DNA from 2 places in the Ornithinibacillus liuyingii genome. Region 2 is predicted to be linked to the other one. Evidence: riboswitches for the same ligand, from Rfam matches in the RefSeq annotation. Region 2 holds a riboswitch; the other holds the start of a gene.
The links. Region 2 has a riboswitch for thiamine pyrophosphate ahead of thiT (energy-coupled thiamine transporter ThiT). Riboswitches for the same ligand answer to the same signal wherever they lie in the genome.
Positions count from the first base shown of each region.

Region 1 (10,747 bases), on a different contig from region 2:
CGAAATCCTGCACATTAGGTCTTTTAAAATATGCTTGGACAAATCCAGCAAACCAGCCTGCCGCTAGAAATGGCTCTAACGAGGTAATTGGAGCTGCAATAAATGCCGTGAGAACAGCGAGTGGATGCCCAAACGCAATTAGTGTTCCAAGTGCAGATAAGGAACCGTTCCACAGGATCCAGCTTACAATTTGCACCCATCCAGCTTGTTGATCTGTCATAAACGTAAGAACAATAAGCGTAATGATAAGTAATGGAATTGTCCATCCGATTATTTTGGGAATTTTCGATTTAGGAGGTAGCTGCGATAACGTTTTAAGGTCATGGTCCTGCTTGATTTGCTCCTTTATCCCAGGTACGTGTGCCGCACCTAGTACCGCAACAATTTTATCTCCTGGCGCTTCCTTAATCTTTTGAGCAAGATACTGGTCACGCTCATCTATGAGAGGCTTTTTTAATCTCGGAAAGCTCTCGGTAAATTCCTGTAGCATCGAATCGATCATATCCTGTGACTTCATCTTCTCCAGCTCTTCTTCCGATATGGTCTCTCTCGTAAAGATACTAGCAATGACTTGTGTTAAAAGCATCAGCTTTCCTTTTAACCCAATGCCACGCCAAATCCGTGAGAATGTCGTTTGGATATTTCGATCTGCTAATACAAGATTAGCATTTATCTCTTTTGCCGATTCAATACCTTGAATCATTTCTTGTCCAGGATTTATACCAAATTGGCTAGCCATCCGTTTTTGAAAAGAGGAAATAGCAAGGTTCATCAATAGTAGTGTTGTTTTTCTATCTTTAATAATTTGAAAAATATCTGTTTCTTTCCATTTATTCCCTTCTGTAATGGACTTATAACGTTGTTCGTCAAGTTCCACACAGACGGAATCTGGTTGTTCTAGTTCGATAACTTGTTTAACTTGTTCTGCGCTTGTTTTGGATACATGTGCTGTACCAATCAGAATAATCTCTTTTCCATTTATCTCTAAACGTGATATATTATCTTCTGACATAAAGTACCTTCCTTTATATATCTATATAAAATTAATAATAAACTAGTTTGCTAAAAATTTGAAATAAATTTATTGTGAACGAGAAAAAAGAGGTTGTGACAACCGTTTCAAGCAAAACATAATCCGCATCCTCGTTCGCACCACTTACTAGCTTCAGAAAAATACGATGTCTTCACTTTCAGCACCGGGAGGACAGTAATCTATTCAAGGAGATCTGTCTGTGACCCGCTAACTTCTACGTATATTCCTAAATAATATAGTGACTCTATCGGATTTTTACTAAAACATATAGTAAAGTCTCAACCTCTTCGTTCCATTTATTTATTATTTCACAATTTCTGTCATTGGAAGGTAATTCATTCTCCATTGAAGCCATTGACGTTCTCTAGTTTTTCTTGGTAAGAATTGTCTAATGTCATCGATATGGAATCCTACTTGAAGTCTCTTTTCATCTAACATGATAGGACTTCTAAGCAGTCTAGGATGTTTATGAATCAGAGTTAGTAATTCTTGAAGTGGAAGGGAATCAATATCCACATCGAGTTCTTTATAAACTTTAGATCGTGTTGAGATAATTTCTTCCGTTCCTTCTACCGTTCTGCTTAATATTTGCTGTAATTCTGGAACCGTTAATGGATCCTTTAATATATTTCGTTCAATATAATTAATATTATTTTTCCTAAACCATTCTTTTGCTTTTCTGGTTGATGAACATGCTGCACCATAAATCATGACAGTCATTTACCATTCCCCATTTCTACTATTTTTGAAAACTTTGTCTTACTTTTTAATGTGTTGTTTAAAGATTTCAATAAAATGCCTTGGAGATGATTTCAATGTATATGAAAATACACCACGAGTTGTATGTAAGTAAAGAAGGCCAGCTCCTTCACCTCCTATTTCTCGGTAAGAAATATCTAATACGTCCTTAATTGGAAACTCGCGATGTTTACTCTGGATTTTGTCCGTATATAGCTTCAGATAGCGTTTATGCTCCACATCAACTTGTGTTATACGGTCTACCTTTCGTTCAATCTTAAAATACTCTTGTTCCGCTAATAATGTCACGAAATCCCTCCAGGGTATATCATACTTACTACTCCATTAAACGATTTTCTTCTTCTAAAAACTTTATAAAATGATTCATCGCAAAGGCCGGCTGCTCCTTGACTCTGCGAATATAGCGATCCTTAACAGCACTTGCTATTACATCACTTTTATTGATACGCTTAATGATATAATCCTCACTCACTTTTAAAATTTCTTTCCTCTGATGCTTCGCTTCTTTTGATAGGGCAAAACCGAATGCTCCCATTACCGCATACAAAATAAGTGATACGGTTGTTCTCGTTTCCGGCATAACCACTAGCAAAAAGAATAAATTAATTAGCGAAAATACAATGAGAGGAAATGCCCAAAATGAATATTTCGATACTTTCTTGATGAAAGGAGAAATCGTTTCGTTTAATTTATCCACTTCTTTTTTTATAAAGCTCGGCATATCTGTTACAGGTAAGTTCATTAAAAATCCCACCTTTTCATTAATTTTGTCTTCCTCTAAAAATCATGATGTATTTTATAAGCTCTAAGACAGCAATCAAGGTACTTGCTACATACGTTAATGCAGCAGCGTTCAACACTTTACTAACGCCTCGTTCCTCTTGATTCGCAATCATACCTAATTCTATTAGTTTATTCTTAGCACGCCTTGAGGCATCAAATTCTACTGGTAATGTAACAATCTGAAATAGTACAGCTGCTGAGAATAGGATAATCCCAATTCCTATCAACATACTACCCTGGGTAAATATAAACCCAGCAATTAAAAGAAATGGTGCAAGCTGTGACCCTATATTTGCAAACGGGACAAGTTTATGTCGCAGTACTAACATCGAATAATGATTCGCATGTTGAATTGCGTGACCGACTTCATGTGCGGCAACAGAAAGGGATGCAATTGAATTCCCTCGATAAACCGGTTCCGATAATCGAATTACTTTAGCAGTTGGATCATAGTGATCGGAAAGTGTTCCTCGTTTAGAGAGTTCTATTCTTACATCAGAAAGCCCCTCACTGTCTAGTATTCTTCTCGCAACCTCTACACCTGTCATGTTAGAGGAGGCCTTTATTTTGGAACCCTTTTTAAAATTTCCTTGTACACTAGATTGCGCCCATAGCGCAAGCCCAAATGCAATGAGTATTAGAAAATCCATTGGATGAAATAAAAACACGACAATTCCCCCTAGATGTGTCTCTTTTTTCTATAAGACTTGCCAATATCATCCCAGATTTATACTTATTAGAATTGTTTTTCAATATATATACGAAATAAGTTTGTGTTTTGTTGCACAAATAAGAAAAAATTTATTTCTTCTGGGTGTATCATTAGTATAAAAAACAAATATGAACTGAATATGAACTAAAAAAAATTATTTAATCCTATAATTTCGATACACTTTCTCCGTTACCTTTTTCGGATGGTTTAACCTGATAAGGGTAATATAGCCTTTCTCTATTACCTTTTTATTCTCGTTCAGCTGGAAAAGGGCAGCGATAATCTCCATCTGTCACCTTTTCCAACTTCTTCTGCCAAAAAAGGGCGCTGACACCTTCCCTCTGTTTACCTTTTCCTTCTCCTTCTGCTAAAAAAGGGCGCCGATAGCCTCCCTCTGGTACCTTTTCCAGCTTCTTCTACCAAAAAAGGGCAGCGATAGCCTCCCTCTGTTAGACTTTTACTCTCTTTCACCAAAACGATAACCTCCCGCTACTACAGTAGTTATACCTTGCATGCTCCATCGTTTAACTCCATCTTCTCTACACCTAAAAACAAGTACCACAGTGACAAATGCTTTTTCATTTGATATGATAATAGTGATTCATGACAAATGAATAGTAAAACTACTAGGGGCGCTCTAATGTGGGCTGAGAGGAATAGATTTTTCCGACCCTTATGGACCTGATCTGGTTAGTACCAGCGGAGGGAAGTAGTACGACAATTAGTCAATCTATTAATCTCAATCAATTAAGCTAGGTCCTTCTATGGGTCTGGCTTTTTTTGTGTCCCTTGCAGAAAGGAGGAACGATGAATAAAACTCGTCTCATTACAACGATGGCTGTCTTGATAGCTATTGGGACCGTTACTGCTCAGCTTATTTGGTTTCCAGCAGGGGTAGCACGAGCCTACCCTATGCAGCATGCAATAAATGTTCTTACAGGTGTCCTTCTTGGACCAGGTCCAGCAGTGATTGTCGCTTTTATGATTGGCCTGCTTCGTAATGTTCTCGGACTCGGTACCATACTCGCCTTTCCAGGTGGTATGATTGGTGCCTTTTTAGCTGGCTACTTATATAAAAGGTCAGGAAGAATAGGCTTGGCAGTTATCGGGGAAGGAGTCGGAAGTGGGGTAATCGGAGCATTGGCTTCCGTCCCTTTAGCCTACCTATTTATGGGAAATGCTACTGGCGCTTTTGCCTTTATGCCCGCGTTTCTTGTAAGTAGTTTACCAGGGGCTATACTCGGTTGGTTCGTTGTATCTCACATTACTAAGCTAGAAAATGTAGGCTCTATTCATTTGAAAAGGTAAATTAACTAAACACTGAAAACTACTAGGGGCGCTTTTGCTGAGATAAGGTATATCCTTTGTCCCTTAATAACCTGATCTAGGTAATGCTAGCGAAGGGAAGTAGTTGAGGCCGCATATATCCCTCACATATCTACGGTACTCTCCTAGTAGCTTTCACATTCTAAGGAGGAGTTTATCCATGTTATTCACAGAATCATTACGAGAAGAAAACAATGATATATTTCAACTTATTTTTGACCATCCCTTTGTTAAAGGAATTGGAGAGGGCGATATCTCAAAGGAAGCAATCGCTCATTATATTAAGGCAGACTTCGAGTACCTTAATGCATTCATGAAAATTTATGGGTTAGCTGCGTCTAAATCCTCTAGCAGGGATGATATACGATATTTCTTCAATAAAATGGAGTTTATATTAAAGGATGAGATTCATCCGCATCATAATTTTTGTGAGTACATTGGTGTTCCTTATGAGTCTCTCCAAGGACACCCACTACCACCGACTGCCGACCATTATATAAAACATATGCTGTACCATGCACATACCGGTTCTATGGGCGAAATATTAGGAGCCTTACTACCTTGCCCATGGACCTATTTAGAAATTGGCGACGAATTAATGAAGAGGTATCAGCCAACACCAGATCATCCTTTTTATCAATGGATTACCTTTTATAGTGATGCTCGTACGAGGAGTACCACAACAGAAATGCGTGAACGATTAGATAATCTTGCCAAAGAGGCGTCTCCTTCTGAAAAGAACCGCATACGTGATGCCTTTCGTAAAAGCTGTGAACTTGAATTAGCGTTTTGGGAAATGGCTTATACATGCGAAGAATGGCCATCAGGAAAGGTAGTGAAGCGGATATGACCCAAGTCCCATGTGCACTAACTATCGCAGGAACCGATCCAAGTGGGGGTGCAGGTATCCATGCTGATTTGAAAACATTTCAAGAACTGCAGAGCTATGGAATGTCCGTCATTACCTCGGTTGTTGCCCAAAACACAACTGGCGTGCAAGCGATCCACCATATTCCATTGGATATGATTGAACAACAGCTCGAATCTGTGATATCTGATATGCCTATTCACGCCTTTAAGACTGGTATGCTTGCTACTGTCGATATGATGAGAATCATTGCCAATCAAATTAGCAACCTCGATGCTCCTTATGTTATGGATCCTGTTATGGTTGCAACAAGTGGAGATACTCTAATTGAAAGCACTGCACGAGATTTTTTAAGAGAACAACTACTACCATTAACATCTGTCGTCACACCAAATATACCAGAGGCAGAATATTTAACTGGAGAGAAAATTACTTCTCTAGAAGACATGAAAAAAGCCGCTACAATTATTGTTCATGAGTTAGGTGCTAAAGCCGCATTAATAAAAGGTGGGCATTTACAAGAGGAAGCAATTGATTTTCTGTACGATGGAGAGCGTTTCTATTCCTTTGCTGCAGAGCGAATACCTAGTAAAAACACCCACGGCACAGGATGTACGTATTCGGCAGCCATTACTGCCTATTTAAGCAAAGGGGATTCCTTAGTTGCTGCGGTTGAAAAAGCAAAACATTTTATCACGCTAGCTATCAAGCACGCATCTAATCTAGGAGCTGGTAATGGCCCTACTAATCACTGGGGCATACGAGAGGAGAAAAACCGCTATGAACACGCAAATAATTGATACTGTACGAAAAAATAAACCTTTAATTCACCATCTAACAAATCAAGTCGTAATGAATTTCACTGCCAATGGTCTATTGTCATTTGGTGGGGCACCAATCATGGCAAAGGCTGAAGAAGAAGCCGCTGCAATGGCTACGATTGCTGATGGTGTGTTATTGAATATCGGGACACTATCTGCAAATGATTTACAGGCCATGATTGCTGCTGGAAAAGCAGCTAATCAAAAAGGAATTCCCGTCGTACTTGATCCAGTTGGAGTAGCTGCAACTCCTTATCGTTCTAATGCAGTAAAACAACTATTGGAAGAAGTGCAGCCAACTGTTATTAAAGGAAACGCTGGGGAGCTTGCTCATCTAGTTAATGTCCCTTGGCAGACAAAAGGTGTCGATTCTTTTGGTGACGGAAACATAGAGGAAATAGCCAGAAAGGTTGCCAAAACATATCAGACAACGGCTGTACTAACTGGGAAACGCGATGTCATTAGTACAACAGAATCGACTACCATAAATGGAACCGGACACCCATTACTAGCGAAAGTAACCGGAGCAGGCTGCTTATTAGGTTCCATTATAGCTGCCTGTTTAACAACAGATGACTCTCCTTACGAGCAAGCAGAAACTGCAGTAGCCTTTTATGGATTAGCAGCGGAATACACTGCATCGCAAGAACAGGTGAAAGCATCTGGAACCTTCATTCCTCATTTTATTGATGCGCTATCGATGGATGTCACAGCGCTTAAAGGAGAATCACTGTAATGCCTACTATGAATAAACAGATCTTGCGAAAATATTTTATAATGGGTAGTCAAGATTGCACTAGAGACCCTGTAGAAATCCTAGAAATAGCAGCAAAAAGTGGTATTACCGCTTTTCAATATCGGGAAAAGGGGTACGGTTCGTTAAAGGGAAAGGAAAAGTTGGAGCTTGGAAAAAAATTAAGAGCAGTTTGCAAAAGATATCATATCCCATTCTTTATCAATGACGATATAGAATTAGCAAATGCTCTAGATGTCGATGGAATACATGTTGGTCAAGATGATCAGCCTGTAGAGAAGGTTCGAGAAGAATTTCCGCATTTACTTATTGGCCTTTCGGTTTCTAATTGGAATGAACTAAATAATAGCCCTATTCATTTAGTGGATTATATTGGGGCTGGGCCAATATATCCTACTTCAACAAAAACAGATGCCAAAGCTGCAGTTGGTGTTGCATGGATTAAAGCGATACGTCATCAATATCCTGACCTTCCTATAGTTGGGATTGGCGGAATCCAGATAGACACTGCTGCCTATGTTATGGAGGCTGGCGCTGATGGAGTGGCCGTTATTTCTGCCATTACCCAAGCAGCTAACATTCCGTCTTCCGTAGAGAAACTATAGAGTATTATAACTGTAAAAGATGGTTCCATTCTAAACAGATGTTTGGAATGGAACCATTTCTTATGCCTTATTCTAATGACTTATTGGGATGTGTACGGTAAAAGTAGATCCTTTTCCTTCTTCACTCTTCACACTGATACTGAACTTATGGATGGATAAAATTTTCTTTACGATGGATAAGCCTAATCCATTCCCCTCTACCGACCGATTTCTTGAACGGTCCACCTTGTAAAAGCGAGCAAACAGATTCGGGATGGCTTCTTTTGGTATTCCAATACCATAATCTCTTACCCTAACCGTTATTTTGCCACCAATAATCTGTATAGCAATTTGGATTACGCCGTTTTCATCCGTATATTTAATCGCATTGGTAATCAAATTAAGCCACACTTGTTCCATTAAGTCTTTATCAGCAAAAATTTCCACCGGCTCTAAATCTAATTGGATATCAATATGTTTCTTCGTCCATTGCGGTTCTGTCGTTAGTACCGAGTTTCGTATTTGCTCATCTAAGCGATAGGAAACAGGGTTATAAGGATGGTGCTCGGAATCTAAAGATGCAATTCGTAAGAGATTATCACTTAAGCGAGACATCCTTTCGATTTCTTGGTAAATAATCGTTAAATATTCTTTTTGATTTTCCTGTGGTACCACATCATCCATTATTGCTTTGGTGAACCCTTTTATAGATGTTAGTGGAGATTGGATTTCATGTGATACATTGCTTACAAAATCAGCTCGCATCGTATCGATTTTTTCTAGCTCTCCAGTCATGTGATTAAAGCTATCAATTAGCTCGCCAACCTCATCTTGATGCTTACCCCGCTTTTTATCTACTCGTACAGAAAAGTCACCCTTAGCAATTTGTCGAGCAGCAATGGTTAATTTACGAATTGGATTTACTAAATATCTCGAAGCAAGGAATATTAATAAACTTCCGACCAATAACACTAATAATAGCGATATAAAAATCCCCTGCTTCATATCCTCAAATTCATCTTCATAATCAATTCTAGTAATAAGTGCGTAGGGTTCTCCCGAAACATATATCGGAACACCGACAATCCTCGCAGACCTATTGTTCTTATCCAGTAATACTACCGGATCATCAAAGGAATGCCTTAAAATTTCCTCAACGTCCTCCATACGAACTGGAATAGAGAATTTATCTTCCTTCTTAAAAAAGATATCCTCCCCATTGGTAATCAACACTTCAAATTCGATGTCATCAAATTTATCCATTAATTCTGGGATACTCTCTGGCCCAGTCATTTGAATGACTTCAGCTAGACCGATAGATATTTTGGACAATTCTTCTTTAAAGATGACTTCCTGATTTAAGGAATACGGTGTTAGCACATAGGACAGACAAATACTAACAATCACAACCGATATAAATGTACCAACGATCTTTAGATACAAGCTCCTAACCATGAATTGCCTCCAACCGATAGCCGAGACCTCTTACGGTGGTTATCGTGATATCGTGAAAGTGTTCTAGCTGCTCTCTTAGCCGTTTAATATGGACATCAACGGTTCTTTCATCCCCCTCATAATCAAATCCCCAGATTTTCTCAATTAATTGATTTCTAGTGAAAATCTTTCCTGGAGAACTAGCTAAGACCGCTAATAATTCACATTCTTTTCTTTTTAAAGTAACCGTCTCTTCTTCTGTTTGAACGACTAATTTCTCTTTATCAATAAGGGTGTTCCCTACTTTAACAATATTTTCATTGGTTAGATTATAACGCTTTAATAAGGCTTCTATTCGCAGGATTAATTCGACTGGATCAAATGGCTTCACTAAGTAATCATCGGTTCCTGCACGAAAGCCTTTTACTTTATCCTGTGATTCTCCTTTTGCTGTCACCATCAGGATAGGAATGTCTAAATAAGAACGAATGTCTTCTGTAAGTTCATACCCATCCACCTTAGGCATCATAACATCGACAATAGCTAAGTCAATTTTATGCTTCCCTAACAAGTTAATGGCTTCTTCTCCATCCTCTGCTTCCACTACACCATAACTACTATTTTCCAAATATAATCGAATTAATTTTCGAATATGTGCATCGTCATCCACAACAAGAATCGTATTCATCTAGTATTCACTTCCTATAGTATTTACTATTTTTAGTTTAGCACCAGTAATAGGTACCGTAAATCTCCAACACGTTCAAAAAAAGCCAAATTCGTATCAATATTTTTCCATAGATGACTAATACTATGAGAAACATGAAAAAGGAGTGATATATTATGAAAGGAAACTTAGTTAAACTTTTGATTGGAATCCTAATACTGTTCGTGCTTGCTGCATGTAATACTGATAACGCCAATAATGAAAACCATGAAAATCCTAATATCTCTAGTATAAGCACCGATCAAACTAGTAGTGAGTATCCACATACACAACCAATCAAAACACAAGATGCAAAGTATGAGGCTCGCGAAGCACCACAACAAGATCAAAACTTACCAGATGGAGACCAAGTTCCGAATACAAACAATATAACAGCGAGAACTCCAGCTCCACAGGGACCACAACAACCACAAGACAGGCAAGAATTCCAGCAAGCACCGCAACAGAATCAACAGCCACAGCGTGGTCAAGAACAACGACAAGAGGGGCAACAAGCACCAGAGCAGCAAACAACGGAGAATCATGGGTTAAGTAAATTTGAAAGCGATGTTGTCGCTTTAACGAATAGAGAAAGAAGACAAGCTGGGTTAAATGCCTTAGAGATTGATACAAGTCTAAGTCAAGTTGCTCGTCAGAAGTCGACTGACATGCAGCAACAAAATTATTTCTCGCATACTAGTCCTACTTATGGCTCCCCGTTTGATATGATGCGTGACTTCGGTATTACGTATCGTTCTGCAGGTGAAAATATAGCCAAAGGTCAAACGTCACCAGAAGAAGTAGTCCAAGCATGGATGAACAGCCAAGGCCATCGCGAGAACATTTTAAACGCTAACTTTACCCACATCGGTGTTGGCTATGAACAGAATGGAAACCACTGGACACAGATGTTTATAACAAAATAGTTAAAAGGTGTCACGAACGTATCGTGGCACCTTTTTTTGAT
Region 1 is NZ_JBPWOS010000008.1:102,754-113,500, forward strand. It holds gene ACSKT4_RS12270 (TraB/GumN family protein) at 1-1,012, opposite strand, end outside; gene ACSKT4_RS12275 (Spx/MgsR family RNA polymerase-binding regulatory protein) at 1,337-1,753, opposite strand; gene ACSKT4_RS12280 (hypothetical protein) at 1,793-2,080, opposite strand; gene ACSKT4_RS12285 (YwnF family protein) at 2,109-2,534, opposite strand; gene ACSKT4_RS12290 (zinc metallopeptidase) at 2,554-3,225, opposite strand; TPP riboswitch at 3,906-4,012, shown strand; gene thiW (energy coupling factor transporter S component ThiW) at 4,095-4,595, shown strand; TPP riboswitch at 4,610-4,710, shown strand; gene tenA (thiaminase II) at 4,774-5,463, shown strand; gene thiD (bifunctional hydroxymethylpyrimidine kinase/phosphomethylpyrimidine kinase) at 5,460-6,281, shown strand; gene thiM (hydroxyethylthiazole kinase) at 6,262-7,038, shown strand; gene thiE (thiamine phosphate synthase) at 7,038-7,661, shown strand; gene ACSKT4_RS12320 (sensor histidine kinase) at 7,734-9,095, opposite strand; gene ACSKT4_RS12325 (response regulator transcription factor) at 9,088-9,762, opposite strand; gene ACSKT4_RS12330 (CAP domain-containing protein) at 9,918-10,706, shown strand.
Region 1: it holds a riboswitch for thiamine pyrophosphate, as region 2 does, so the genes downstream of both, tenA (thiaminase II) here and thiT (energy-coupled thiamine transporter ThiT) in region 2, are expected to answer to the same signal.

Region 2 (20,076 bases):
AAGATCACAAGCAAAAGAGATGCTTCCAAAGGAACAAGAAGTGCTAATTAATGATTTAGCGGTTGATGGTTATAATGCTTGGGGACAAATGTATGAAGTTATCGTAGGCAAAATGTCAGTACAAATTGAAGAAAATGGAGAAACGAAATTCTATTCTGTTGGGCAAGCTGCCAATAAATTAAGCAGCTCAGACCCAGAATTTCGAAAGTATGTATTTGAGCAGATTAGTAAAGCTTGGGAAGACAATGCAGATTTATTTGCACAAACACTTAATCATTTAGCTGGATTTCGATTACAAACATATAAACATCGTGGTTGGGAAGATGTCTTGAAAGAACCGCTTAAAATAAATCGGATGAAGCGTGAAACGTTAGATGTTATGTGGAATGCCATTTCAAGAAATAAAAAACATTTTGTAAAGTATTTAAATAAAAAGGCCGAGCTTCTCGGTAAAGATAAACTAAGTATATATGATATTAGTGCCCCTATAGCGAAAACGGTAAAGAAAGTACCATATACAAAAGCTGCGAATTTTATTATGGAGAACTTTAATAAGTTTAGTCCTAAAATGGCAGATTTTGCAAAGATGACATTTGAGAAACGCTGGATTGAGGCGGAGGACCGTGCCGGTAAACGTCCTGGTGGATTCTGCACTAGCTTCCCAGATAGTCAACAAACACGAGTGTTTATGACATATTCAGGTACTACATCCAATATCTCAACTCTTGCACACGAGCTTGGCCATGCGTATCACCAACATGTCATGAATGATATTCATGGTATGAATCAAAGGTATGCTATGAATGTAGCGGAGACGGCTTCCACTTTTGCAGAAATGATTGTAGCAGATGCTACAGTGAAAAGTGCAAAAGATAAGCAAGAAAGGTTAGAGTTACTGGAAGATAAATTACAGCGCAGTATTGCTTTCTTTATGAATATCCATGCTAGATTCTTATTTGAAACTAGATTCTATGAAGAACGTAAACAAGGAATGGTCTCCGTTAATAGATTAAATGAATTAATGATAGAAGCGCAAAAAGAAGCATATTGTGAAGCGTTAAGCGAATATGATCCGAATTTCTGGTCATCCAAATTACACTTCCATATTACAGGAACACCTTTTTACAACTTCCCGTATACATTTGGTTATTTATTTAGTCTAGGGATCTATGCTCATGCTACTAAAAGTGATAAGAGTTTTGAAGATGATTATATAGCATTATTACGTGATACTGGACGTATGAATGTAGAAGATTTAGCAATGAAGCATTTAAATGTAGACCTTACAAAACCAGATTTCTGGGAGGATGCTATTGCACTTTGTGTGAAAGATGTAGAAGAGTTTGTTTCACTGTAAGGAAGAACATTTGCTAAAAAGAGAAAACTAGGCTACAATATCAATAGCAAAAAAAGCGAATGATTTTTAGTCCACAGGGGGAGCCGATTGGCTGAGAGTGAACAATATGTTCAGACCCTTTGAACCTGTTAGTTAGTACTAGCGTAGGGATGGTGGCTTTTTTGATGGAATTATTAGCAATGTGAGCGGAATTCCCCCATCAGGAAGCTTCCCCTTGGCATTGCTTTTTTTGTGTTTAAAAATCGAAGAATATTGATTTTTTAATACATTTAGGGGAGGAAATAAAGTGAGTTCTAAACGCACATTGTTTATGGTTGAGGTTGCTGTATTTGCAGCACTAGCATTAATACTAGATCTACTGCCAACTTTTAAGATGCCTAATGGAGGTTCTATTTCATTTGCAATGATTCCTATTTTTATCGTTGCATTTCGATGGGGGCTAAAGGGAGGTCTGTTAGCTGGTTTTATATGGGGAGTGCTCCAATTAGCATTCGGTGCATATATACTTAACTTATATCAAGCATTTATTGAATATGGATTTGCCTTTACTGTTTTAGGAGTAGCAGGAATCTTCGCTAAGCCAATTCAAAAGTCACTTAAGGAAGGTAAAATTGCAATAAGATTAGTGTATATTACCTTAGGGGTATTGATAGGCTCTGGATTACGTTTTCTGGCCCATTTTTATGCAGGAATCGTTTTTTGGGGTGATACAGCACCAGAAGGTCAACCGGTATGGTTATTTTCTCTAATTTATAATGGATCTTATATGTTACCATCATTTATATTATCTGCAATTGTAGTCTTCTTCTTGTTTATTAAACAACCTAAGCGATTATTACGATCTGCATAAAAATTGAACAATCTGCTCACAACTAGGTAATCTCATATTAGAGGTTACCTTTATTTTTTTCTACATTTTGTCGTTTTTTGGTTTTGTTTTGAAACATAGTAAACCATCTGGCTCTATATATTAAAATGGGGGTGTTCCAGTGAAGGAATTAGTTGGAATTTGTAATCGTTGTGGAATAGAGATTTATTGTGAGAACGGTTTCCTTGATGGGCATCATGATGGAGGAGAACTACTATGCAAGTTATGTGTTCTGAAGGGAAATAAAGCGAAGCACATGTCTGCCGTTAGTTTCTAACTATAAGAATTTTAAGGACAAAGTAATCTTATCCATGAGATCTTCTTTTCACCGCTATTGTTAAACTAACATAGGCTATAGCACTACGGTAAGAAAGGAAGATGTACATGGAGCTTACTTTAGTCCATTGGTTATATGGTATATTTACGCTCTTAATCATTATAACGATGATTTTCCGAAAAGGAGTTGTACTTCCAACATTACTTGGGACATTTATTATAGCTTGGGTTTATAAAGGAAGTATTGTTGATGGATTTACAGCAATATTTAATGCCAATTTAATCGCGGCACAAGAATTATTTAGTATATTCCTCATCATTACTTTTATGCTCGCCTTACTCAATTCTTTAAAAGATTTAGGTGCTGATGTTCGAATGATTCAGCCAGTACAGAAGGTAATGGTTAATGGTCATGTGTCATTTTTTGTATTAGTGGCAACGACCTATATCATTTCTTTATTCTTCTGGCCAACACCTGCTGTACCATTAATTTGTGCTTTACTAGTACCAGCTGCTGTCCGGTCAGGATTACCAGCCATTGTAGCAGCTGTTGCTATTGCACTTGCTGGTCAAGGTATGGCTTTATCGTCTGACTATATTGTCCAGGTAGCTCCAAGCCTCTCTGCGACAGCAGCAGGAATTAATCCAGGGCTGGTTGCTGATAAAGCACTTGTCCTATCTTTAATAGCAGGAGGTGTGGCAATTCTCCTTGCATATGTAATAAATCGAAAATCTATTCGCTCTAAAGACGACCCTTTAAATAAAAATGAATTAACAACATTAAACACAGCTGAAAGTACAAAAAATGAAGCAAAAACGAATAATCTCACCAGATGGAGTAAAATCTTTGCCGTATTTGTTCCCCTAGCTCTCTTAGTCGTTGTAGTTTATATGATGTATAACAAGCTTTTTACCGGAAGTGGTGGATTAGTTGGAGGAGATGGGGCAGCCTTTGTTGGTGGGGTTGCGGTTATCTTACTATTATTATCTACAGTTGCCTTTGGTAGGCATCATGCATTGGATTATATTTCGAACCATATTACGGATGGGTTTGTGTTTGCGTTTAAAGCAATGGGACCGGTTATTCCAATTGCGGGGTTTTTCTTTCTAGGCAGTACTGATTTCTCGGGGAGTATTCTTGGAGTCGAGGAAGGCCCATCATTATTATTTGGATTAGTAGAATCCACACAAGAATTTCTTCCCCAAAGTGCATTACTAGCAGCGATCAGTGTTCTAGTAATAGGGATTATTACTGGTTTGGATGGATCTGGATTCTCAGGCTTACCACTTACTGGTGCACTTGCAGCATCACTTGAAACGAGTGGGATGGATGCAGGAACGCTAGCTGCTATCGGCCAATTAGGAGCCATTTGGACCGGTGGAGGGACGATCGTAGCGTGGTCATCCTTAATTGCAATTGCAGGATTTTGTGGGGTCTCCGTTATGGATCTGGTACGGAAAAACTTCCTGCCAGTAATCATAGGCTTACTAGTAATGGTTATGGCAGCTGTTTTTATTCTGTAAATTTCGATAACTTAATTGGTATCTTCCGTTGATTTTGTTACAATTTTATTGTTAGATAAATCAGTTGGAGGTATTAATGTGGGAAATCAAACAGTCGATATTGTAAAAAGTTCATTACAAGCTTTAGTAGATGACAAATCCTTTTTACCAGAATTAAGTGGGGAGCGTAGAAAAAAGGCATTTACGTCCTTGTTAGCAATCCTATCTACACCAAATCATGTCAATAAATCGTTTTTAAGAATTGCTCTGGAGAATGGGCAGGTTGTGCGAATCCCTGCATACCGAGTACAACATAACAACATATTAGGTCCATATAAGGGAGGAATTCGTTTTCACGAATCGGTCAATGAAGATGAGGTAGTGAACCTTGCTGCTCTTATGACATTGAAAAACGCCTTACACCAAGTTCCATTTGGCGGAGCTAAGGGCGGAGTCGTCATTAATCCTAGAGAATTTAGCGAAAAGGATCTATATGTTATATGTAAAAAGTATGTACAGTATTTCATTGATAGTTTAGGCCCAGATAAAGATATACCAGCTCCAGATGTTGGAACAGGAGAACGGGAAATGGACTGGATGATGGGGGAATATAAAAGCATTCGACCAGGGGAATCGTATCGAGGTAGTTTTACAGGTAAAAGTGTAGAAAATGGGGGATCCTTAGGAAGAAGAGAAGCTACTGGTAAAGGTGTTTACTATACGTTTCGTTATTTAATGCATGATTTTCTCAACCTTCAAGAAAGTTGGTTAGCGGAGCGGGATAATCCATTTGCTAAAACTGTTTTAGCTTTAAAAGATAAATTACTTTCGGTCGCTGTCCAAGGGTTTGGGAATGTTGGATCTGTAGTCGCATTAGCAGCTTTTCAATGTAATCATTTAAATAATAAAGTAGTGGCGGTAAGTGATCGTAATGTCACCTTATACAATTCGGAAGGACTAAATATACCTAGTTTAGTAAAGTATAGTTACGCAAATAATGGTGACCTTCCGAAAACAGATGAGATGGTAAAGTTGGCAGGTATAAAAGCAGAAATTCTAAATCGAGAAGCGGTATTGACAATAGATACAGATGTAGTATTCCTAGCTGCACTTGAAAATCAAGTTCATGGGGAGAATAAGAAGGATATAAAGGCAAGAATTATTGTAGAAGGTGCTAATGCACCAGTTTCAACAGAAGCGGATGAATATTTAAGTGCAAAGGGAGTCGTCATCATACCAGATATATTGGCTAATGCTGGGGGAGTAATTGTATCTTACTTAGAGTGGTTACAAGGCAGGGAGACCCAGTTTTATCAAGAGGAAGAAGTATACCAAAAACTATATGAAAAAATGAAAGAAACCTTTGATACTGTATTACCACAATTCTTCGCAGACCCCTATCCGCTAAGGCGAAATTGCTATATCCATGCAGTAATGAAGCTTTCTATGATTATGTATAGACAGGGGAAGCTTTACTAATAGTTGAGGAGGCATAATAAGCCTCCTCATCAATAATATGCTTACCTTAGAATAGTGAAAAAGGGGAGGATCACGATAGCAAGTGCTAGCAAAAAGGTTGTAATGGAACCTATTTTACTTTTGCCTTTCCAAAGAGTAATAGAAAATCCTATCGTGTAAACGAACATGATTATCATCAATAGCCAAATTACTAGCTTCATTTAATCCCTCATTTCTTCTATTCTCGGCAGTTCATTTTGTCTCCCGAATTTCTCTAAATTCAATTGGACAGAAACATTAATATCCATATCGGGGTACGTTTTCATCCAATCAAATTTCTCCCATTCTGGAATAGTCGGAAACTCTTTTCTAGCGATTAAAGACCAGTTAAAGGGCTCTGATTTAAATTCTTCCTGGGTCTTTTTGATAAGCTCTTTAATTTTATTTGTTAAATCCTCTTTTATGGATGATTCTAGTCTATCCTGCTTCGTTGGATCTTTTGAGTAATCGGTCATACTATGATTGGATAATACTTCAAGTGATATCGGAACCGTTACATCAATTTTAGGTGTATCCCTTTTAAGGTTCATGTCTATTTTTATTGGATTGTCCAATTCAATTTGTGCATCAACTCGATAGTCCTCGTCAAATGGATCTGGGAAGGTAAAAAGAAAATACCCTGTTTCTAAAGTTGGGTTAAGTAAATAGGTTAATTTAGTCTCTTCTATAGTTAAAGAATCAATCATGCGGCCTTCCTTGAAAACGGCAGAACCAGCAATTTGAGTTGTATTAGTTTCTCCCGTATAGTGAAACTCACCTGCTTTGATTTGATCAGGTTCTTGATTTAATTTATGTTCTTGAACCTTCTCGGTTGTTCCATACATACCTAAAAATAAGTCTGCGTCGGCTTCTGTAATTCGAAAAAAAGTATTCAATTCCGAAGGTGGTGTTGTTCCAAATATTTCTCCCACATTAAAAATCTTTTCGTAATAATCATGTGGTCTAGTTTCTAATAATGGTTTATTTGATTGTATAAATTGTGAGGTTTCTTCTTTTGTTACTAGGAATTGTACGTCACGTCTTATATCCATAGACTTAGCCGCATCATATATCCACTTTACGAATTCCTTATCTCTTGCTAGTTCTTCTGACACGAATAACATCCTAACAAGATCATAGGTGATTTCCTTGGCTATTACTATATTTGCAAGGCTTTTTGCTGTAATTAGGCTGTTAGCCTCAAAGGAAATTATCTCCCTAGGTGGTTCCTGGGAACTTGCACTAGAGGCTGCTGAACCTGTTTCTGGATTGGCAATTAAATAGGTAATTCTTACTTTATCCTTTTGATTGTCTACTTTGTCTATTCCTAGAGCAATTACAAAAGCGTATTCTTCAACTCCTCTTTGGTCCCAACAGCCAGTTAAGAATAGAAGAATAGCGAGTAGTAAAACGATATTAACCGACCTTTTGTTTTTTGCACTTTTAAATTCCCCCTTTAGCATTGCAACAACATACAGTAGGATAGGGAAGATGAAAAACACCGGTGATGTAAGAATGAATATAAAATCTTTATAATTGAACAAGGTGAAAGAAGGACTTTCTGGTATTAGGCCAAGAAATACAATAACAGTTGCCAGCGATGGGGTAACATACTCATAGTGTTTTATTTTAAAGATGTGTCCGAACAAGAACGCTACAATATATAAATAAATGGAAAACCTAACAAATGATGCGATAAGCCAAAAAGGAAGAAAGAATGTCTCCATATTGGTAAGAAAGCCTAAAGAAATAGTTCGAATAACTTCATGATAGGGATAATTCAATTGCATTACGGTATTATAATCAAAAAAAAGTAAAAAACATACAAGAGACACTGTTAAGTTTAGCGTTGTAAAAAATAGTGCTAACCATGTTCCTTTTGAGAAATCCTTCTTACTCTTTAAATAGGGATAAAGTATAAATAAATATAGAAAATCAGCTAATATAGATTGTCTTAGAGCACTCTCCTTTACTACTTCCCAGCTACTCTGTCCAAAAATAGGGAAAATAAATGAAATATTTCCATCCCAAATGGTGAGGATTAAAGCGAAAAGTAAAGTAACCTGTAAATAAGGAAGTACTAACCACGAAACAGAAGCAATTTGTTCTAATCCTCTTTTCGCTCCGTATGCGCTAACGGTTAATAAAATTCCATAGATAACTATTGTGGGAGTTCTAATAAAATACATCGTTCCAATGATATCTGTATAAATCGCTGTGTCAACTACTAAGGTACTAAATGCTATTAATAAAAAAACCAATAATAAAAATGTACTTAAAAATTTCCCAAATAATCGGTCAGAGATTTCTAGTAAATTCTTCTCTTGATAATTTCCCATAACACGTATAAGCAAATAGATAGGAATAATAGATAAAATACTATTTATTACCGGTGCCATCCATCCTGCGTTGTATAAAGGCTCAAATAATAAAACGGGAGTATTATCAGTTAGTTTAGTGCTTGTCATAATTAATACAATAGCTATATACTCTCTTATACCGATTCTTTCTTTTATTTGGACCATTTATTAATCCCTCTAAGCTTTCTTTTTTATGTCTTTAGATTTCACATAACCAGGCCGTAATAGTTCATTTTGAAGTATTTTTCTTAAAATCGTGTCACCGGATGACTTATATTTAGGCGTTAAAGGGGATAAGTAGGGAACACCAAATGACTTTATAGAAACCATATAAAATAATCCCAATGTAAAGAAAGCAGTTAAACCGTAAAGCCCTAAGAAACTTGCTGCTAACAATAAAAGAAATCGTGATATCCTTATTGCAAAGTTCATACTAATGTCACCTATCGCGAAGGAGCTTAAGCCCCCAAGTGCAACAATGATGACAACGATTGGGCTTACAATATTGGCTTCAACTGCTGCTTGTCCTAAGATTAATGCCCCAACAATTCCAATTGTTGGTCCTATTGGGCTAGGGACTCTTAAACCAGCTTCTCGAATTAGTTCAAAAGCCAACTCCATGATAAAAACCTCAATTCCTACTGGAAAAGGAACCCTTTCTCTTGTAGCAGCGATGGCCAGTAATAAGTCAGGAGGAATCATTTCTGCATGATAGGTAACAACTGCTACATATAAAGAAGAAGTAAATAGAGTTATAAAAAGTGCCAAAATACGGAGTACCCTAGTGAAATTCCCATAAGCAAACCGCAGATAATGCTCCTCTGATATGTGATAAAACGACCAGAATGTTGCTGGGAGTACCAGACAATCTGGAGAATTATCCATTAATAAAACAATATAACCATCCTCTAAGAAGGATGTGGCTCGATCAGGTCGTTCTGTGTATAATAACGTTGGAAAAATAGAGTATTTTCGTTCTTCAATATATTGTTCTAATAAGCTTAGATTCTGTATAGCATTAACATCCAATGATTGGAGGCGATCACGAACATTTTGTAGTAATTTTTCATTTACCAAATCCTTTTGATAAACCATAAATACATTATTTTTTTAGCGCTCAGATATAACTACAGATTCTACTAGTAGGTTTTCGCTTTTAATTCTTTTACGAATTAAGGAGATATTCGTACTTGCCTTTTCATTAAATGCTTCTTTTGGTCCTTTAACGACATTTTCATTTTCTGCTTTTTCTATAGCTCTTCCTTCAAAGTTAGACACATTATAGAGGTATGCTTGACTTTCTCCTTCTATAAATAAAGCTACATTCCCATTGTTTATTCCTGATATTATTTCGGTCATTCTTATTAATGTACTGACAGATGGAGAAGTAATAATTTCGTTAATTCCCTTCGTTGAATCCTGGTTCTGAAGAAGGGGGCTTAAGATAGATGCTTCGATATCTGTAGTATTCGTTATAGTATTAATGTATACTATTCCAACATCCTTATTTAGTCCTGGTATATGTAGATTGCGTACTACCACATCTTTGTTTGTTGGATACGAATATAAAGTCTTAAACTGCTCAATGGTTTTTTCTAGGTTCGGGTTTATTATGGAGTTCTTGATGTTACTTATTGAGTCAGTGTCGGTCAATTTCTGTCTACTTCTAGTGGAACGTCTAAATGTTTTCTTTACCATTCTATTTACAACTCCAACATAATGTTTATTAATACGATTCCACACCTAGTTAAAAATATGTAATACATAAAAATAAAACCCTTTTGGATTAGGGTTCTATTTTAGATAGGTAGATACAAGGTCAATCGCTTTTTGCATTTTTTCGCTATTGCGTTGATACAACTGCTTTGTCTCTTGATTGTTTGTTGAAAGGGCAAATAGTTCTAAATCAGCTTGACACTTCTTCATTGTGGCAAGTAAAAGTGGTTTTTGTGTTGGACTTGGTACGGTAAGTTTATCATCGTAAAGATCGACCGTTAATTGACCATCACTATCAACTTGACCAAGATATACATTTTCCATGCTAATATTCATTTTTTCTAGTTCCGTTTCTAACCATTTAGGATTTAAGGAGAGGTTAGCTAACGGTTCTAGAAGTGGCCTTCCATCCATAATAACCGTTTGTGGTTCTCGATCAGGTGCTACTTTTAGTCCAATGTCCTTGGCGGTTAATGGGCGATTTTCTGTCTTCGGTAGTACACTTAACTTTCCAGTTGGTTCTAATACGGCAAATTCTACATCTGCTACTTTAAAAATGTTTTTATCGCGAAGGCTTTCTAATAAATCATCCGTTGAAAAATGTTCCTTCTTTAAATTGTCCTCCATTATTTTTCCGTTCTGAATCAAGACAGTACTTTTACCTTGAGCAAAATTGCGAAATACTTTACTCTTTAATGCGAAATACTCGACAGCGTATGGAATAATAAACCACACAAACATGGAAATTAACGCGTAATAGAAAGGGCTATCTAATGTACTGACATGGATGGCAACAATTCCTCCTAATACTACTCCACTTATATATTCAAAAATATTTAATTGGGACAGTTGTTTCGTACCTAACCATTTAGTGAAAAGGAACAATATAGTGAGTAATGTTATCGATCTAAGAGCGATTTGAATCCAATCTGCCATCGTTTACTTTCCTTCCTATTGATTATATTGGGGTTCTTCTCTAGCTAGCATTAATACTTGTTTCTCTAAATCCTGCTTAATTTCACGTATGAGTGTTTCTGTTTCCCTATATACATTTCTTGCATTAGCTTCATTTGTTTGTGAAGCAAGTACTCCTAATGTTGCTTCAATATTTTTGATAGAAGCGTAGCAGGTCTTCACTTGTGAGCCTACTGTCATGGTTTCTGTTTCCTCCTTTATGAGATTATCCTTTCGGCTTAAAGATTAGCGCACCGATGAAACCAAAGATAATCGCTGCTGATATCCCGGAACTGGTCACTTCAAACATCCCAGTAATAACACCAATAATTCCATGTTTTTCTGCTTCTTGCATGGCACCATGTACTAATGAATTACCAAAGCTTGTGATTGGTACGGTTACACCTGCCCCTGCAAAATCAATTAAAGGTTCATATAGTCCTAATCCATCTAATATTGCCCCAGCTACAACCAGGATACTTAATGTATGTCCTGGTGAGAGCTTGAATACATCAAATAGAATTTGACCAATTACACAAATTAATCCTCCAACTACAAATGCCCAAAAGAATATCATGACTTATCACTTCCTATTTCGATAGATACTGCGTGGGCGATGCAAGGTATAGAATCTTTTTGATTAACACTAAGGGGGGAGTGGAGGGAACCGGTTGCAACGACTAATATTCTATCCAGTTCTCCCTTTTTCATAAGCTCTAAGAAATGTCCATAGGTTACCACGGCAGAGCATGCCGGTCCACTGCCACCAGCTAATACTGGTTGATCTTCACGATATACTGTAAGTCCACAATCAACAAACTTTTCATCAGGTATGTTGATGTCATTTTTATGCAGTAAGTCTAATGCAACCTCCCTACCGATATGGGCGAGGTCCCCAGTAATAATTAAATCATAATAGGAAGCATCGACATTACGTTCTCTTAAATGGGTTAGAATCGTATCTACAGCAGCTGGAGCCATAGCACCACCCATGTTAAAAGGGTCAGTCATTCCCATATCGATTATTTTACCGATAGTAGCAGATGTAATACGTGGTCCTTGTCCTGATTTTGCAACTAATGCACAACCAGCACCGGTAACCGTCCATTGAGCTGTAGGGGGTTTTTGACCTCCGTACTCGGTAGGATAACGGAATTGTTTTTCGGCTGCTGCATTATGACTTGAAGTACCGCTTATAATGTATTCAGCACCGTTAGCATTAATGATGAATGCTGCTAAGGCTAAGCTTTCCATTGATGTTGCACATGCACTAAACAATCCAAAATAAGGTGAACCTAATGTCTTAGCTGCAAAACTGGATGGTGTAATTTGATTGATTAAATCGCCACTTATAAAGAAAGAGACTTGTTCTTTTTCAATTGGACTATTCTTAATAGCGTATTGGCATGCTTCTTCCATCATCATTTGCTGCGCTTTCTCGAAGGAATCTTGTTCCAACCATATATCATCATAGAGAATATGAAAGGCATCAGGGATTTTGCCGTTTGCTTCAAACGGACCACCTACAGTACCAGTAGAAATAATGACAGGATTATTCTCGAATAACCAGGTGCTATGTCCAGATAACATTTAGAATCCACCCCATGTAGTCAAAATCGTTTTAATCAAAGCCACGATAAAAGCAGAGAATACACCAAATAAAATAACCGAACCAGCAAGCTTGAACATATTCCCACCTACACCTAAAACAAATCCTTCAGTACGATGTTCAATAGCAGCAGATATGACAGCATTGCCGAAGCCTGTTACTGGAACGGCAGAACCAGCACCTGCAAACTGTCCAATCCGGTCATATACGCCAAAACCAGTTAACAGCATGGTGATAAAGATTAATGTTGCGACTGTCGGGTTCCCAGCTGTTTGTTCCGTAAAGTCAAAATAATAGATGTAAAATGTCGTAATTAACTGGCCGATAAAACATATCAATCCACCTACTAGAAAAGCTTTGACGCAATTTTTTAAAACTGGACGTTTAACTTCTCGTTTATCCTGAAATGCCTGATACGTTTGTGCCTGAGGTGGTAAGTTCTTTTTCTTTTTATCTGGCATTTGTATCCCTTCTTTCTATTATGCTTATTAATTTTAGGTCTGCTCCTTTAGAAGCTTACTTATATGTTTAAGCTCTTTCTCAAGTTCTTTTTTCGTTATGTCGTGATTTTGTAATCTCTCTTCAATTTTTTCTAATTCAATTACAATTTTTTTGTCGGTTACTAGTTCAACCTTAATGTCCTTAAATTCTTCATCCATCTCTTTTGATAATTCTTTATTAACCTTTTGTAAGCCAAACCGTTCATGATGAGGTATTTCAATCGCTATTATAAGTATTTTATCTGTGTTGGCAGCTAAGACCCTTGTTATGTTTTCTTTTTTGGAGAGGATTTTCTTGGCTTTATTGGATTTAGATTGGTCGTACGTATTTTTAGCTGATATTTCTGTAACATTGATAGGATGATCTGAATTACGTTGGGTGTTGTTTTCAGGGTTACAACCTGCTAAAGTAACAATGAATATTATCCCAACTACTATTAAAAATGGCTTTTTAAGCATCTTTTTTCACCTGTTTCTATATTAAATGGATAGTGGGGAGGATATTACTCCCCACTAATTAAAAACCCTTATATTGAGGCTCTTCCTGCTCAATCTGTTGTACACGAGGCTCTACAGAGTTTAAAATGCTTTGGGTTTGTTGTGCAGCTTGCTCGTATAATTGTTTTGCTTGCTTATTTTCAGTTTGTAAAGCAAACTGTTCAAAGCTTGCTTGCACACTCTTTAATCCTGCAACAGCTTGTTTAATTTGACTTCCTACAGTCATATGAAGTTTCCTCCTCAAGTAGAAGCTCATTACCATTATCGTGACAGTGAGTTGAAATAGTGTATTTAAAAAAGGTGCTCCTCATTGGAACACCCATAGTCTTTGTATATTTAGTTTAATTTAACCACGTAAAAATCTGGTAACATGTTTTAGTACACCTGGAGCATGATGTCCTTGATTTCATCATTACTGTTTTCCAGTTCCTCTTTATAGGTAGGAGAGCTATCTGGGACTGATATTGACAAAGTATCTTCATCAATCCAATTCATGCTCGATAAGGTGAATAGAGATTAACAGGGAGATAAGCAACAATTCCTATTTTTTGATAGTAGACGTGTTTAGAAATAGTTATCAATTTGAAAAAAATTTGGTACACTGAATTTATATAGAAGGATAGAAGGGAGGGGACACGATGAAGACGTTCCTACTAAAACAGTTACAAATTGTTGAAAGTAATAACGAGGATATCGTAAAAACAGAAGTTGAATTAATCGATGGTTTAGTCATAAATAGAGAAGATGATAAAAACACGTGGCTTATCGAGGCACTAATCAATAAGAAATATGTTGCCTGGTTTGAAAATATGCAAAATACTCGTGACCAAGTTATGATCGAAGTGAAAATTTCAAAAGTGAGCAATGCTCCTGCAACATTCATTACCTCCATTGATAGTATAAACAATATAGGTGAGCATATTAATGTCATTTTTACTGGTACTATTGTTGATAAACGAAAAAGTAAAATTGAAGAAATGTTAGGTGAGCTTATTGAGCAAGGTTACCAAGGTGAAGAATTATTAGAGAAGTTTAAAAAGCTGATATAGAAGAGGCTAGACAGTATGTAGCCTAGCCTAATACATTATTGTGTATGATTACTTGTTTCATATGCCTCTAATAATAAGTCTACAATGTGGACTGCACGGATGGATCTAGTAAGACCTTCACGTTCTATTCCTAAGTTCATTTGGAGTAGACAGCCAGGATTCGCTGTTACAACTGTTTTTGCGTTTGTTTTTTTCGTTTGTTCCATTTTAGAATCTAATATTCGCATAGACATCTCAGATTCAACAATATTATAAATACCAGCAGAACCACAACATCTACTTGCGTCCTCCATTTCTACATATGTGACACCCTGAATAGATTGTAATAATTTTCTAGGTTCCATAAAGGTTTTTTGACCATTTTTTAAATGACAGGAATCTTGATAAGTTACAATTTGATCCGGTAGGCTTAATCGCTCTTTATGAAAGTCTAATTCAAGAAGGACACTAGTTATATCTTTAATTTTTGATGAGAATTCAGTTGCTCGCTCTTTCCATTCCGGATCATCTTTTAGTAAATAGTCATAATCCACAAGGAATGCACCGCACCCCCCGGCATTAGTAATGATGTAATCGACTTGAGCTTTTTCAAAGGCTAGTATATTTTTCTTCGCTAATTCCTTCGCTTTATTTCGTTCACCACTGTGACCATGTAAGGCGCCACAGCAATTTTGTGTATTAGGAATTACGATTTCGCATCCGGCATACCGTAGAAGTTTCATTGTTGCGTCATTTGTAGACATAAATATAGTATCCATTAAGCAACCTGAGAAGAATGCAACTTTCTTCTTTTGATTTTGTAGTGGAAATAGATGTGTTGGTCTACTCTTCAATTGTTTTTTCTTTGGTACAGTTGGAAGTACTTTTTCCATTGATTTTAATGTATCTGGGAAAAAATTCATAATACCACTTTTTCTAGCTATTTTCTGCAATCCTGACCTTTGATAGAAGCCTAGTAAACTGGTGGCATTGATTATTCGATTTTGTTTCGGAAATAAGTTGTGAAATACCATACTTCGTACAGCCTTTACAGGTAACGATTGTTTATTATTTTGATAAATAATATCTCTAGATTGCTCGAGTAGATGTCCATATTTTACTCCTGATGGACAGACCGGTTCACAGGCTCTACACCCTAAACATAAATCTAAAGAACGCTTAACATCATCATTTGGCTCGATATCCCCATCAACAACAGCTTTCATCATGGCAATTCGTCCTCTAGGAGAATGTGCTTCATCCATTCCTGATTCGATATAGGTTGGACAACTTGGAAGGCAAAACCCACATCGCATGCAGTTTAACAGCTCTTCATAATCCATTTTTTCTTTAAATTCGAGAGCAATTCGTTCTTTTTCTTTCGTTTTTATCATTTATGAACCACCACTCTTTTTCTGTCGGATTTAGCAAAAATTTTTCCCGGGTTCATAATATCGTTAGGGTCTATTGCTTCCTTGATATTACGCATAACCTCTATCCCTGCTTCTCCAACTTTTAAATGCAAATAAGGTAGTTTCATTGCACCAACACCATGTTCACCTGTGATAGTTCCTCCTAATTCAATTGCCTTGACAAAGATTTCTTCAAATGCTTTTTCCACACGTTTCATTTCCTCTTCATTGCGAATATCTGTTAAGCAAGTAGGGTGTAGATTTCCATCACCAGCATGTCCGAAAGTACATATGTTAACATCGTAACGCTTGGCAATTTGTTGGATGGCGCTTACCATCTTCGCAATTTCGGATCGAGGAACAGTAGCATCTTCTAAAATGGTAGTTGGTCTTAAACGAGCGAGTGCAGATAGCGCTGATCTTCTTGCAGTTGTTAAGGCTGCTGCTTCTTCAGATGAAGAGGCTAATTTTACTTCTACAGCTTTATTGTTTCGACATATTTTGGTTATATTTTCCATATCCTGATCAACTTCACGTTCTGAACCATCTTGTTCAATTAATAAAACCGCCTTGACATTCGTGGGTAAGCCGATTTGAGCAAAATCTTCTACAGCTTTTAGTGTTGGTTGATCTAAAAACTCTAGTGTAGCAGGGATTATTCGATTAGCAATAATGGCAGATACAGAACGTGCAGCAGCATCTAGATCTTGATAAAGTGCTAGCATTGTTTTTTTCGTTTCTGGTTTAGGGATGAGTTTTAAGGTTGCTTCCGTAACGATTCCTAATGTGCCTTCAGAGCCAACAAATAAGCTAGTAAGATCATATCCAGCTACATCTTTTGCTAATTTTCCTCCAGTGCGAATAATTTCTCCATTTGGTAATACAATCTCTAGTCCCATCACATAATCACGTGTTACACCGTATTTAAGACCACGTAATCCACCAGAGTTTTCATTAATGTTACCTCCGATTTGAGATATTTTCATAGAACTAGGATCAGGTGGATAGAAGAACCCCTTCGATTCCACCGCTTCAATGAGGGTTTTGGTAATAACTCCTGGCTGAGTCCTTACGGTTAAATTTTCTTCATCTATTTCTAGTATTTTATCGAAATGCTTCATTAGGATGACAATTCCCCCGTGTAAAGGGGTCGTACCAGCACTTAGGTTCGTGCCAGATCCCCTTGGAGTAATGGGGATGTTATGCTCGTTACAAAGCTTTACAATGTTGGAAACTTCTTCTGTATTTCGTGGAGATAGTATTGCATCGGGAAAGGATTGAAATCCTGGTGTAGCATCATAGGAATAGGTAAGTAAACTAGTTCTTGAATCCTGGAAGTTTTTCTCCCCGACTATGGTGATGAATCTTTGTTTCAGTTCTTCCGTAAACATAGGCTATTCTCCTAAATGTTTTTTATTTTATTCTAAAATAAATGCCTATGATTTAATATGGTGAAATATACAAAAAAATTTAATTATAAGCTTATTTTTTTGGGTTTTCATCCAAGAAGGAAAAAGCTATATAGAAAACAGCAATGGTATAGGTGTTTTTGGGATTCAGTCCTGTCAACTGCTCAATTCGACTTAAGCGGTAATGTAATGTATTAATATGGATATGCAGCTCCGAAGCAGTTGCCTTTAAATTTAAATTATTCTTTAGAAATACTTTTAATGTATTGAGTAAAGCCTCTTCTTTATCTAATGGGGACAGTACTTTGTTAATAAAGTCGATTCGAACATTATGACTAACTTCATCCAAGCAAGTCTCTAATAATAATTCATCATACGCTGTAATGGTATTAGCGTTTGTAAGAGATAGGGCTTTTGTTGCTTTTTGATAAGAGTCTTTAATGAAGAAAGAGTTTGATTTTGATCCAATACCAATTGAAAACGGTATACGTAACTTGTTTATTATGTAGCTCTGGAATGTTTCAAACTGTATTTTCAACGTGTCCAATTCGAATTTATCTTCTTCAGTTAATAGTACGATACGATTATGTCCCCAGCGAATCGCTACACACGGCAGTTTTAACAAAAGGAGGTCTAGAATTTCATTTATGACATCCTTATGCTTGGAGAAATCGATTTCTATGATTGAGCACCTTAAAGGAGGGGAGAGATGAATATCAAGTAGTTTACCTCTTTTAAGGAATTCTTCAGATGGTTGCTCCATTTGCACCCACTCAAAGAAATAGGCTTCCATAGCCCGAGCGTGCCATTCAAGTTCTTGAACATAAATATTCTCCCGTATTAATAGCTCTGTCATTTTCTTCATGAGTGATGCAAGAGGAATAATTTCTTTTGGATTACCAGTAATGCCGATAACACCAATGACATGATTCTCGATAGTTATCGGTAAATTAACACCGGGACGTATTCCTTTCATGCTCTGTAGATGGTCCTCTGTTAATATTGTAGTCGTGTTGTTTTTAATTGTTTGAAGGGCGCCTTCGTGGAAATCACCTATTCTAGAGCAGTCGGTACTTGCTATAATGATGGCTTGATTATTGACAATAATAATATTTTCATTGATTAATTTCTTTGTTTCGTTTATTATTTTTTGTCCTAAGGTAGGGGTTAATTCCATTTACACTCCTCCAAGCGTATGAACAAGTCTTTCCAAATGGTCTTTTTTTCGTTATAATTTTTGGATGTTGTACTAATATTTTATAGGGAAACAAGCGAATTGTCGAAAGTAGAGGAAAATTTTTAGAATCGTGCTATAATTAAAACGAAAGAACACTCTGAATAAAAGTGGTCTAAGGAGTCTGTAAATACATGTTTTTACCAAAATCATTTTCTAGGTGGATTAACACACTTTCACCAGTACGTATTATTTTATTCTTTTACATAATAGCTGCAATATTTTCTACTATATTAATGAGTTTACCAATTGCTTATAAAGACGGGGTAGAGGTAGATTTTATTGATGTCGTATTTACCGCAGTTAGTGCATTAAGTGTAACCGGATTAAGTACGATTACGGTAGCAGACACGTTAAGCACAACAGGTATATTTCTTTTGGCGTTTATTCTTCAACTTGGTGCGGTAGGTGTTATGGCCATAGGTACATTTATTTGGCTATTGTTAGGGAAGAAGATCGGCTTAAAGGAACGTCAATTAATTATGACAGACCAGAATCAAACCAATTTTGAGGGCATGGTTCGTTTAATTAAACAAATTATTCTAGTATTACTTACAGTTGAGTTTATTGCATTTTTAGTGTTAGGTACATATTTCTTAAAATATTTCTCTTCTCCTGGAGAAGCTTATTTACATGGTTTCTTTGGAACAATTAGCGCAGTTACCAATGGTGGATTTGATATTACTGGGGAGTCTCTAATACCATTTCAGCATGACTACTTTGTACAGTTTCTAAACATTTTATTAATTATTTTTGGCGCTATCGGATTTCCTGTATTAATTGAAGTGAAGAATTTCTTATTTTCCCGTAATCGCATGTTAACCCATTTCAGTTTATTTACAAAGTTAACGACGTTGACTTTTGCAATTTTAATATTTGTTGGGACTATAGGTATCTTTTTATTAGACGTACAGCATTATTTTGTTGGAAAAAGCTGGCATGAGTCGTTATTCTATTCGTTGTTCCAGTCTGTTACGACTAGAAGTGGTGGACTTTCTACAATGGATGTTAGTGAGCTTTCGGAATCGAATCATTTGTTTATGTCGTTTTTAATGTTTATTGGGGCGTCACCGAGTAGTGCCGGCGGGGGAATTAGAACGACTACTTTTGCTTTAGCAGTTATTTTTATTATTACGTATGCACGGGGTGGAAGTAGTATACGGATATTTAGAAGAGAAATACATGAAGAAGATTTAATGAAAGCTGTAACGGTTACACTAATGGCAATCTTTATGGTATTTATCTCTGTATTATTCATTACTACATATGAACCTTTTACCATCACGCAAATTTTATTTGAAGTAACGTCTGCTTTTGGAACAGTAGGGCTCTCCATGGGTATCACATCAGAGCTATCAACCACTACTAAAATTATTTTAATGACATTAATGTTTATTGGTAGAGTAGGGATTCTTACCTTCTTGTTCATGTTTAAGAAAACAAAGCGATCAGGGGATTATCACTATCCAAAGGAAAGAATTAGTATCGGTTAAATTCAGAGACAAGTGAGGAGAAATCAAATGAGTGAGCAGCTTACCATGCCATTAAATAGCCAAATATTATCTTTTTTTAAAGAGGCAATTGTGTTTGTAAGCAAGGATGGAATGATTATTGAAGGTAATCTAAAGGCATATACCTTATTGAATGCAGAACAAATAATTAGTAATTCTATCGAAGATTACATTGATTTTAGATTATTGTTGGATGCTTCTCAATCTCACTTGTTAATGGAAATGAAAACAGAAAAGGGAAAATTATTAGAAGTTAAATCACTTCAAGTAAACGAAAATCTCTATTGTTTGATTCTTGATGAATTGTCCATCAGGAATCGAGCAGATGAAATTAAACGCTATAT
Region 2 is NZ_JBPWOS010000001.1:203,734-223,809, forward strand. It holds gene ACSKT4_RS01030 (M3 family oligoendopeptidase) at 1-1,357, shown strand, start outside; TPP riboswitch at 1,424-1,525, shown strand; gene thiT (energy-coupled thiamine transporter ThiT) at 1,644-2,207, shown strand; gene ACSKT4_RS01040 (hypothetical protein) at 2,347-2,502, shown strand; gene ACSKT4_RS01045 (hypothetical protein) at 2,610-4,025, shown strand; gene ACSKT4_RS01050 (Glu/Leu/Phe/Val family dehydrogenase) at 4,104-5,483, shown strand; gene ACSKT4_RS01055 (Ger(x)C family spore germination protein) at 5,684-8,026, opposite strand; partial or broken gene ACSKT4_RS01060 (spore germination protein) at 8,039-9,559, opposite strand; gene ACSKT4_RS01065 (DUF421 domain-containing protein) at 9,656-10,513, opposite strand; gene ACSKT4_RS01070 (DUF1657 domain-containing protein) at 10,529-10,732, opposite strand; gene spoVAE (stage V sporulation protein AE) at 10,758-11,108, opposite strand; gene spoVAD (stage V sporulation protein AD) at 11,105-12,121, opposite strand; gene spoVAC (stage V sporulation protein AC) at 12,122-12,601, opposite strand; gene ACSKT4_RS01090 (hypothetical protein) at 12,635-13,099, opposite strand; gene ACSKT4_RS01095 (DUF1657 domain-containing protein) at 13,158-13,364, opposite strand; gene ACSKT4_RS01100 (YwpF family protein) at 13,777-14,187, shown strand; gene ACSKT4_RS01105 ((Fe-S)-binding protein) at 14,223-15,557, opposite strand; gene glcD (glycolate oxidase subunit GlcD) at 15,557-16,969, opposite strand; gene ACSKT4_RS01115 (CdaR family transcriptional regulator) at 17,061-18,164, opposite strand; gene ACSKT4_RS01120 (TrkH family potassium uptake protein) at 18,356-19,714, shown strand; gene ACSKT4_RS01125 (sensor domain-containing protein) at 19,742-20,076, shown strand, end outside.